3 regions of the Mesorhizobium sp. M0292 genome follow, and region 3 is predicted to be linked to each of the others. Evidence: predicted binding sites of a transcription regulator. Region 3 holds the regulator's gene; each other region holds the start of a gene.
What was found. The regulator LexA, encoded in region 3, represses DNA repair genes until DNA is damaged. The targets are predictions, from matches to a motif close to TGTTCNNNNTGTGTTCNG.
Positions count from the first base shown of each region.

Region 1: a site for LexA is predicted at 1,804-1,821, ahead of dnaE (DNA polymerase III subunit alpha). Genes of this name have one in related genera too.
Region 2: a site for LexA is predicted at 2,207-2,224, ahead of NKI96_RS04995 (sel1 repeat family protein). Genes of this name have one in related genera too.

Region 1 covers NZ_JAMYSB010000006.1:171,746-175,001, reverse strand. The annotation lists gene NKI96_RS11980 (acetyl-CoA carboxylase biotin carboxylase subunit) at 1-1,687, shown strand, start outside; gene dnaE (DNA polymerase III subunit alpha) at 1,948-3,256, shown strand, end outside.
Region 2 covers NZ_JAMYSB010000003.1:10,586-13,841, forward strand. The annotation lists gene NKI96_RS04985 (acetyl/propionyl/methylcrotonyl-CoA carboxylase subunit alpha) at 1-239, shown strand, start outside; gene NKI96_RS04990 (ABC transporter substrate-binding protein) at 306-1,427, opposite strand; gene NKI96_RS04995 (sel1 repeat family protein) at 1,807-2,073, opposite strand; gene NKI96_RS05000 (DUF2147 domain-containing protein) at 2,510-2,851, shown strand; gene NKI96_RS05005 (hypothetical protein) at 3,078-3,230, shown strand.
Region 3 covers NZ_JAMYSB010000001.1:534,923-538,178, forward strand. The annotation lists gene NKI96_RS02700 (ComEC/Rec2 family competence protein) at 1-896, shown strand, start outside; gene lexA (transcriptional repressor LexA) at 890-1,672, opposite strand; gene NKI96_RS02710 (GntR family transcriptional regulator) at 1,878-2,642, opposite strand; gene kynU (kynureninase) at 2,811-3,256, shown strand, end outside.

The DNA of each region.
Region 1 (3,256 bases), on a different contig from region 3:
TATCAAGGCGATGGGCGACAAGATCGAATCGAAGAAGTTCGCCAAGGCCGCTGAGGTGTCGACGGTTCCCGGCTGGCTTGGTGTCATCGAAAATGCCGACCATGCCGAAAAGATCGCCGGCGAGATCGGCTATCCCGTGATGATCAAGGCCTCGGCCGGCGGCGGCGGTAAAGGCATGCGCATTGCCTGGAGCCAGTCGGAAGTGCGCGACGGCTTCGACCGGGCGCGCTCGGAGGCGAAAAGCTCGTTCGGCGACGACCGCGTCTTCATCGAAAAGTTCGTCGTCGATCCGCGTCATATCGAAATCCAGGTGCTGGCCGACGCGCATGGCACCGCCCTCTATCTCGGCGAGCGCGAATGCTCGATCCAGCGCCGGAACCAGAAGGTTGCGGAAGAGGCGCCGTCGCCATTCCTCGATGCCAGGACGCGCAAGGCCATGGGCGAGCAGGCCGTGGCGCTGGCCAAGGCGGTCGACTACCAGAGCGCCGGCACCGTCGAGTTCATCGTCGATGCTGAAAAGAACTTCTATTTCCTTGAAATGAATACACGATTGCAGGTCGAGCATCCGGTGACGGAGCTTGTTACCGGCATCGACCTGGTCGAGCAGATGATCCGTGTCGCCGCCGGCGAGAAGCTGGCGATCGAGCAGAGCGACGTCAAGCTGAACGGCTGGGCGGTGGAAAGCCGGCTCTATGCCGAGGATCCCTATCGCAATTTCCTGCCCTCGATCGGCCGGTTGACGCGCTACCGGCCGCCGGAGGAGGGCAAGTTCGGCGATGTCTTCATCCGCAACGACACCGGCGTCACCGAAGGCTCCGAGATTTCGATGTTCTATGATCCGATGGTGGCAAAACTCTGCACCTGGGCGCCCACGCGTATCGAGGCCATCGATGCCATGTCGGAAGCGCTGGACAGTTTCGTCGTCGACGGCATCGAGCACAACATCCCGTTCCTGGCGGCGCTGATGCAGCATCCGCGCTGGCGCGAGGGGCGGATATCGACGGGCTTCATCGCCGAGGAATATCCTGACGGCTTCGCGCCGATCGTGCCCAATGGCGATGAAAAGGCAGTGCTGGCGGCGATCGCCACCGCGGTCGAGCTTCTGCGCCGCGATCGGCTTGACCGGCTGGACGGGCGGCTGGCGCCGCATTCGGGCGCACTCAAGCGCGATTGGGTGGTGAAGCTCGGCGACGACTATCTCCAGGCTTCGATCATCGAGGGCATGATCTCCATTCCGATGGAAATCGATCTGTCGGTCGATGGCGGCAAAGCGCTGACCGTGGCGTCCGACTGGCGGCCGGGCGACCTCATCTGGCGCGGCACTGTCGGTGCCCGCAAGGTCACTGCGCAGATCAGGCCGGCGCCGAACGGCCTGCGCATTGCCTGGAAAGGCATGTCGGTGACGGCGCGCGCCATGCTGCCGCGCACGGCGGAGCTGGAAAGGCTGATGCCGGAGAAGGTGGCGCCGGACACGTCCAAGATGCTGCTTTGCCCGATGCCGGGCCTGGTCGTGTCGATCGCGGTTGCCGAGGGGCAGGAGGTCAAGGCCGGCGAGACGCTGGCCGTGGTCGAGGCGATGAAGATGGAAAACGTGCTGCGCGCCGACCGCGATCTTGTCGTGTCGAAGCTCAACGCCAAGCCGGGTGACAGCCTGGCTGTCGATGCGGTGATCATGGAGTTCGCCTAGAGATTGTTTGGAAATTCTACTCCGGCGGCCATCTGAAGGTGGTTTCTGCGCTTCCCGTGCTCACGGACCAATGGCCGCTGCGCTCCGATTCTCGAAACCACCATCATATGACTCGCCAGAGCGAATTTCGAACAATCTCTGAGCCGTGCGGCTGGGTACGGAAGCCTGTGGTCGGTGGTCATTTGTGCTGGACTGGCATCGCCCGGTCCGGGACAATACATCTCCATCGACTCAAAGCCCTTCGAGCAATTTGAAACATCATGGCGGATGACAAACTTCCACGCGATCCCCTGAGGCGCGAAGCAGCGCTCGCCGCTGCGCGCCCGGAGGCGCCGGCGCGGCCGTTCATCCATCTGCGCGTGCATTCGGCGTATTCGCTGCTCGAGGGCGCCTTGCAGGTCGCCGCCGTTGTCGGTCATGCAGTCAAGGACGAGTGCCCGGCAATCGCAGTCACCGACACAAACAATCTGTTCGGCGCGCTGGAATTTGCCCAGAAGGCGGTGAAGGAAGGCATCCAGCCGATTATCGGTTGCCAGATCGATCTCGCCTTTTCCGGCGAGACCAGCGACGCGCAGCGCGACCGCCGCCGCCATGGTCCGGAGATGCACGCCGTGGTGCTGCTCGCCGCCACCGAGGCCGGCTACAGCAACCTCGTCAGGCTGGTCAGCCAGGTCTATCTGGAGACGCCGCCGGGCGAGCCCGTGCATCTGACGTCAGCAATGCTGGAAGGCCATAGCGATGGCCTGATCTGCCTCAGCGGCGGGCCGCGCGGCCCGATCGGCCGGGCGCTGAAGGAGGATCGCCGAGATCTTGCCGAGACGCGGCTTCTGGCACTCAAGGCGCTGTTCGGCGACCGGCTCTATGTCGAGCTGGACCGTGTTTCCGGTTATGACCGCGCTATCGAGAAATCATCGGTCGACCTTGCCTATATCCATGATCTGCCGCTGGTCGCCACGAATGAGGCGTTCTTCGCCGCCCGCGACGACTATGACGCGCATGATGCTCTGATCGCCATTGCCGAGGGTTCGGTGGTTGCCGCCGACAACCGTCGCCGGCTGACTTCGGACAATTTCCTGCGCAGCCAGGCGGATATGGCGCGGCTGTTCGCCGACCTGCCGGAAGCGATCGACAACACCGTCGAGATCGCGCTGCGCTGTTCCTATTATCCCAAGACCCGCAATCCGATCCTGCCACGCTTTACCGGCGGCGATGTCGCCGACAATGAGGTGGCGCTGAAAGCGGAGGCCGATGAGCTACGCCGGCAGGCGCATGAGGGGCTGGAGGCGCGGCTGGCTGCGCATGGGCCCACTTCCGGCTACACGGTCGAACAATACCGCGAGCGGCTCGATTTCGAACTCTCCATCATCGAGAAGATGAAGTTTCCCGGCTATTTCCTGATCGTCGCCGACTTCATCAAATGGGCCAAGGCGCAAGGCATTCCGGTCGGGCCGGGCCGTGGTTCGGGCGCCGGATCGCTGGTCGCTTATTCCACGACCATCACCGACATCGATCCGCTGCGCTTCTCGCTGCTGTTCGAGCGCTTCCTCAACCCCGACCGCGTGTCGATGC
Region 2 (3,256 bases), on a different contig from region 3:
ACGAGGCGGCCGCCGCTTCCGGCAGCCTGCCCGCGCCGATGCCAGGCGTGGTCAAGCTGGTGCGCGCGGCAAAGGGCGAAAGGGTGATCAAGGGCCAGCCGCTACTGATCCTGGAAGCGATGAAGATGGAGCACACGATCGCGGCCAGCCATGACGGCGTGATCGCGGAAATCGCCACCGAGGGCGAGCAGGTCACCGACGGAACGGTGCTGGTGCGCTTCGTTGAAGAGGCTTCATAGCCGGCTGGAGGCTTGAATGAAAAATGGCCGGGACAAGCCCGGCCATTGCCATGAGCACGCGGCCGCTTACTGCGCGATCGGTGCGTATTTGCCGTCGTGCCACTGGTTGATGTCGTAGCTGGCGTTCTTCAGATCGCCCTTCTCGTCGAAGGTCACGTCGCCGACCACGGTGCTGAACGGCGTGCCGTTCTTCAGCGCTTCGGCTACCTTGACCGGATCGTCCGTTCCGGCGCGCTTGACGCCCTCTGCAAACGCCTGAACGACGGCGTAGGAGAACAGCGTAAAGCCTTCCGGCACGAAGCCGCCCGCCTTGATCTTGGCGATGGCCTCCTTGGCTTCCGGCTTGGCCTGCGGGTCCGACGGGAAGACGAACAGGGTGCCTTCACCGGCGGGGCCGGCGACCTGCCAGAATTCTGGCGAGGCGATCGAATCCGGCATGATCAGCTGGAACTTGACGCTCTGCTCGGCCGACTGACGCAGGATAAGCCCGGCTTCCGGGTGATAGCCGCCGAAATAGACAACGTCGGCCTTGAGGTCCTTCAGCTTGGTGACGAGAGCCGAATAATCCTTCTCGCCGGCATTGATGCCTTCATAGTCGATCTCCTTGAGGCCACCGGCATTCATCGTCGCCTTCACGGCATCGGCAACGCCCTGACCGTAGGCGCTCTTGTCATGCAGGATAACGACATTCTTGCCGGCATATTTCTTGGCGATCCACGGGCCAATGAAGGCGCCCTGCGCGTCGTCACGCGTATAGAGACGCATGATCGTCGGCCAGCCGGCCTTGGCGGCGGCATCGGTCAGCTCGGGATTTGAAGAGGCCGGGCTCATCATCAGCGCGCCGGCCTCGGCGTAGACGGCGGAAGCCGGGATGCTCGAACCTGAACAGGCATGGCCGTCAATAAACTTGACGCTGTTGGCAACGATCCGGTTGGCCACAGAAACCGCCTGCTTGGGATCGCACTGGTCGTCCTCGATGTCGAGCTTGATCATGGAGCCGTTGACACCGCCGGCGGCGTTGATCGCATCGGCGGCTGCCGTTGCGCCCTGCTTGAACTGATCGCCGATCGTGGCGAGCTGTCCGGTCATCGGGCCGACCACCGAAATGGTGATGTCATCGGCAAAGGCAACCGGCGCGCTCATCATCAGGCCAAATACGGCCGCGCTCAAAATACCCGTTTTTTTCATGGTGATAGAACTCCTCCCACACTCGCGCAGCCGCTCTGGCCGCGCTTCTTTCCGAAGGCGGGACAATTTCATCCTTCATTGGGCCTGTCTAGGCGCATCGGCGCCGCTCGATTGGGCCTCATCAACGCAAAAAGCCACGCCAGCCTGATCCGGCCGGTCGTGGCTTTTTGCTCGTAGCAGTCCCCATGCGCCCCCGCGCCACGAAAACCTGCCCGCCGTCCCCATTGTGCACGACTGGACCGTGCCGGCCTGCCGCGTTCTTGTTCTTTCATGGTCGGCCGTCTTGTCGCGGCCTTGTTGTCTACCGGTTCCGGCCGTCTATGCGGTCTTGATCCCGGAGCTTCCCTGTCTTTCGTATATCTGCTCGAGATCGCCGATCTCAGTGCATGGTCATCCATTCGCGGGCTTCGCGCAGCGCCTTGGCGATCTCGGCCTTGGACATCGCGGCCGACAGTTCCGAGCGCAGTTCGGCGGCGCGGACCGAGCCCTTGATGGCGGCGATGTTGAACCATTTGTGGGCGGCAACGACATCGGTCTCGCAATCGCGGCCGGTCGCATACATCATGCCCAGTTCGAAAAGAATGTCGGCCTGGGCAGTTGCCCCCATGGCGCCGAAGCCGGCTTCAAGCATTTCAAAACGTGCCATTTTAGTCCCCTGTCTGGCTCCCGAGAGCGGGCCTCTTCTGTCCCCCGGTGTTCCCTGGGGAGCCGCTCTTTCGATGCTTCCGAGAATGAGGCCGAGCCTTGAATCCGTCGTTAAATGGCGTGCTTAATTTGGAGAAAACAAAGCTAAAACAAGAGGTAAACGCGGAAATTCGTTAAGGATACAAAGTCAGCAATCCCGCCGTTTCTCGACCGATTTGACGAAAATTTGCAAGGCGCCGATCAACACTCTGCTAACCACGCGAACCAAAGCCAACGCCTCGATCGTTTCATTTCCACGGGCTGCACTCTCCCGACCCTGCATGAAAATTGCGAAACCTTCCGTCGCGGTACGCTTTTGTTTTGCCAGGAGCTGGATTAGCTTACGTTTGCGTAAGGGGCAGAGAGGCGGCTGCCCCATCTAACCAGGGAGGACAGATATGTTTCGCAAAGTGAGCTTGGCCCTGGCGGCCGCCGTGATGATGGCTGGTGCGGCTTGGGCCGATCCGATCGAAGGCAATTGGAAGACACAAGCCGGCGACACAGCAGTTATCGGCGGCAGCGGTTCATTCTCCATCACCCTGAAGACCGGCAAATATGCCGGGAAGACCATCGGTTCGCTCAAGGCGGCCGGGGCCAACAAATATGCCGGCAACATCACCGATCCGGCAAACGACAAGACCTATTCGGGCAAGGCAACACTGTCGGGCACCTCGCTCAAAATGAGCGGCTGCGTGCTCGGCGGGCTGATCTGCAAGAGCCAGACCTGGCACAAGCTCTGATCTTGCTGCTTTGAGTTGACCAACGGGGCCTTCACAGGCCCCGTTTTCTTTTGCAGGACGGTCCGCGCCATAGCGACGACCGTGCCGTTTGCGGCGGCGCAAACCCAAACCGACGCTCTCTCTAAGACCTCGTCAATCACTTTGAACCGCAGATGAACGTCGGCATCAGCGCCGGTTCAGTCGCATCAGGGCATTTTGATGGCGTGTTCAAGGAGACACTACGCAAATGCTCGCTCGCCGCTTCACCATCGTCTGCCTGTTGATGAGCCTGTTCGGGATGCTCTTCGCCATCCTCGTGGCCGAAGCCGGCCGCCCGGCCCGTTCCTGGGATGCAGCCAGTTCCTGCCAATTCGATTGCATGAACCATTTTCGCCCCTGAGACGACAAAGACATAGATCCAAACAG
Region 3 (3,256 bases):
GCCTGATCGCCAATCTGGCCGTGATGCCGATTGTTTCGTTGATCGTCATGCCCTTTGCCGTGCTCAGCGCACTGGCGATGCCGTTCGGCGCCGACGGGCCGTTCCTCTATGTGATGGGCAAAGGTCTGATGGCGATGATCGCTATATCGGCCTGGATTTCCGAGCGCTCGCCGGTCGACGCCGTCGGGCTGATCTCCATCCGCTCGGTGCTGTTAGTGGCGGTCGCCCTCGTCATCGCCACCATGGCCACCACCTGGCTCAGGTTGGCGGCCGTGCCTTTCGCGCTGGCCGGCCTGTTGACGGTGCCGCAGGTGCTTACGCCAGACGTGCTCATATCCGAGGATGCGCATCTGGTGGCCATGCCGATCGGTGGCGGCGAACTCGCCCTCAACCGCGAACGCTCCAACGAATTCACCACGGACAATTGGAAACGGGCGCTGCGGGCCGAAACCATTATCCCACCTGAGATTTTCGAGGCAACAGATACGCGGTTCGATCTCGATCCGCTCGATCTGCCGCCCGGCTCGCCCTTCTATTGCACCGGCGATCTCTGTATCGCCCGGCACCCTTCCGGAGCCATTGTAGCGCTTGCGAAAGACCGCAAGACGGCGCGGCCGGCCTGTGCCTTCGCGAGCCTGATCGTCATCGATGACGCCACCGCTTACAATCCGTGCCGCGACCCGCTGGTGCTGGTCGTGACGAAGAAACAGCTGGCCCGCGACGGCAGCGCCGCCGTCTTCTTCGATCCGCAATCGGCAGCTGCAGCGCCAACCATCCGCTTCGCCGTCGACAAGCCGTATCGCCCCTGGCACGAGCAACGCCGCTTCTCCCGCGAAGCGCGCGGCCTGCCGCCTTACAACCAGCGTGAAAAGTACAAACCCAAGCCGGCTCAGTAGCGCCGGATCAATCCGACAAGCTTGCCCTGCACCTTCACCCTGTCCGGTCCAAAAATGCGGGTCTCGTAGGCCGGGTTGGCGGCTTCCAGGGCGATCGAGGCGCCCTTGCGGCGGAAGCGTTTCAGGGTCGCTTCCTCATCGTCGACCAACGCCACCACGATCTCGCCGGGGCTGGCTGTGTCGGCATTGCGGATGATGACCGTGTCGCCATCGAAAATGCCGGCCTCGATCATCGAATCGCCCTTGACCTCGAGCGCGTAGTGTTCGCCGCCCATGATCATATCGGGCGGCACCGAGATCGAATGGGTCTGATGCTGGATGGCGTCGATCGGCACGCCGGCGGCGATGCGTCCCATAACCGGGATTGAAATCGCGGAAACGGCATCGTCATTGCCGGCCGACATCGAACGCGACGGCGAGCCCGGCTTGATCTGGCGGCCGAGACCGCCTTGGCCCAACGCGCCTTGTCCTTGGCCGCCTTGCCCTTGGCCGGTTTGACCAAGACTGCCCTGAATGATGCTCGGCGAAAACTTCCTCGCCGCATTGAGGCCTGGTGCGATCGAGTCGGGCAGCCGCAGCACTTCCAGCGCGCGCGCCCGGTTCGGCAGCCGGCGAATGAAACCGCGCTCCTCAAGCGCCGTGATCAGGCGGTGGATGCCGGACTTGGAGGCGAGGTCGAGCGCTTCCTTCATCTCGTCGAAGGACGGCGGGATTCCGCTCTCCTTCAGGCGTTCATGGATGAACATCAGAAGCTCATGTTGTTTGCGCGTCAGCATCGCGGCCCCCAAGGGTTCTGAAACCAGAATCAGAAAAAACAAACCCAGAACAAACACTATCTGTTCCAGTTGTGTTCCGCAACCTTTTAAAGTTTAATGAATGTGTTGACGTTTTGTTCAGCGTAACGTTCGGCGCTGCGAGCGCCGCCTGCGCCCAGTTGCCAGCAACGGGGTGAAACGAAGACAAAGTGCCCTGCGTCGTCGGCTACGATCGCCGCTTCCTTTTCGGACGGGGCTGCGCAGCATCCGCGCGGGGTTCTCTCTGGGCATAGACCCGCAGCGTGTAGCCGATGTGAGCGGTCATCAGAGTTTTCGCACGTTCGACGTCGCGATCGAGGGCCGCTTCCATCAGGGCGGTATGGTGTTCGATCGCCACGGCGTCGCGCAGGGCCGCCACGGCCTTCCGGTGTCCGTCCGTGCGGCCGGCGGCGGCGCGCAGCGTCGGGGCCAGACCCAGAAAGCGGTGATGGCGATGCAATTGGTCGGAAATCGTTGCATTGAAGCGCAGCAGCCAGCTGGATGTCGCGGCACTGAGCAGCGCCGCATGGAAGGCATCGTGTTTTTCGTACCACGCGTCGACCGCATCATCCGATGGATCGTCGAGAACAGACCCGCACCGTGAGAGACGATAGTGGGCGGCAACGACCGCGTCTTCCCACTCACGGTCGCCCTTCTCGATCGATTCCACCAGCAGGGGCAGTTCGACCACCAGCCGCGCACGCGCCAAATCCTCGAGCTCCGCCCGAGAGACGGGAGCGACCGCAAACCCGCGGTTGCTGATGGCGGTCACAAGCCGTTCCGCCTCCAGCCGCGACAGCGCCTCGCGCAACGGCGTCCAGCCGATGCCGTAGGTGTTGCGCAGCGTGCTCAGCTTCAACGGCGCGGCAGGCGCCAGCCGGGTCGCAAGAATATCGCGCCTGAGCAGGCGATAGGCCACTTCCGTCTTCGAGGTCTGCTCGTCATCCAGCATCGTGATCCATCAGACATAAACGCTCGGGCGGATCATTATATATCAAAGCCTTTCAGTGGGTGAATTATATATAATGTTTGACAGTTCAAGGGCGACCACTCAAGATCGCCGGCATGTTTGGGCGGCAGGCTCCGCCGCGCGCGTTTGTCCATGGAGGGGCGCCGGATCATGAGCACGACACCCGATCTCGCTACAATCGAAGCAATGGATGCCGCCGATCCGCTGCGCTCCATGCGTGAACGCTTTGTCTTGCCGCAAGGCGTGATTTATCTCGACGGCAATTCCCTGGGCGCCGCGTCAGCGGTCGTCTTCAGCGAACTGCAGCAGGCCGCCACGCAGGAATGGGCGCACGACCTCATTCGCGCCTGGAACACCGCCGGCTGGTTCAACATGCCGGTGGAACTCGGAGATCAGCTCGGGCGACTGATCGGCGCGGCTGATGGGCAGACGGTGGTCTGCGACACAACCTCGATCAACATCTACAAGCTGCTGCACGCAGCGCTCGGCATGCGGCCGGATCGGTCGGTCATCGTTGCCGAGGGCGACAGTTTCCCGACCGACCTCTACATGGCCGAAGGCGTCGCCTCGACCCGGCCGGGAACGCGGCTGCGGCT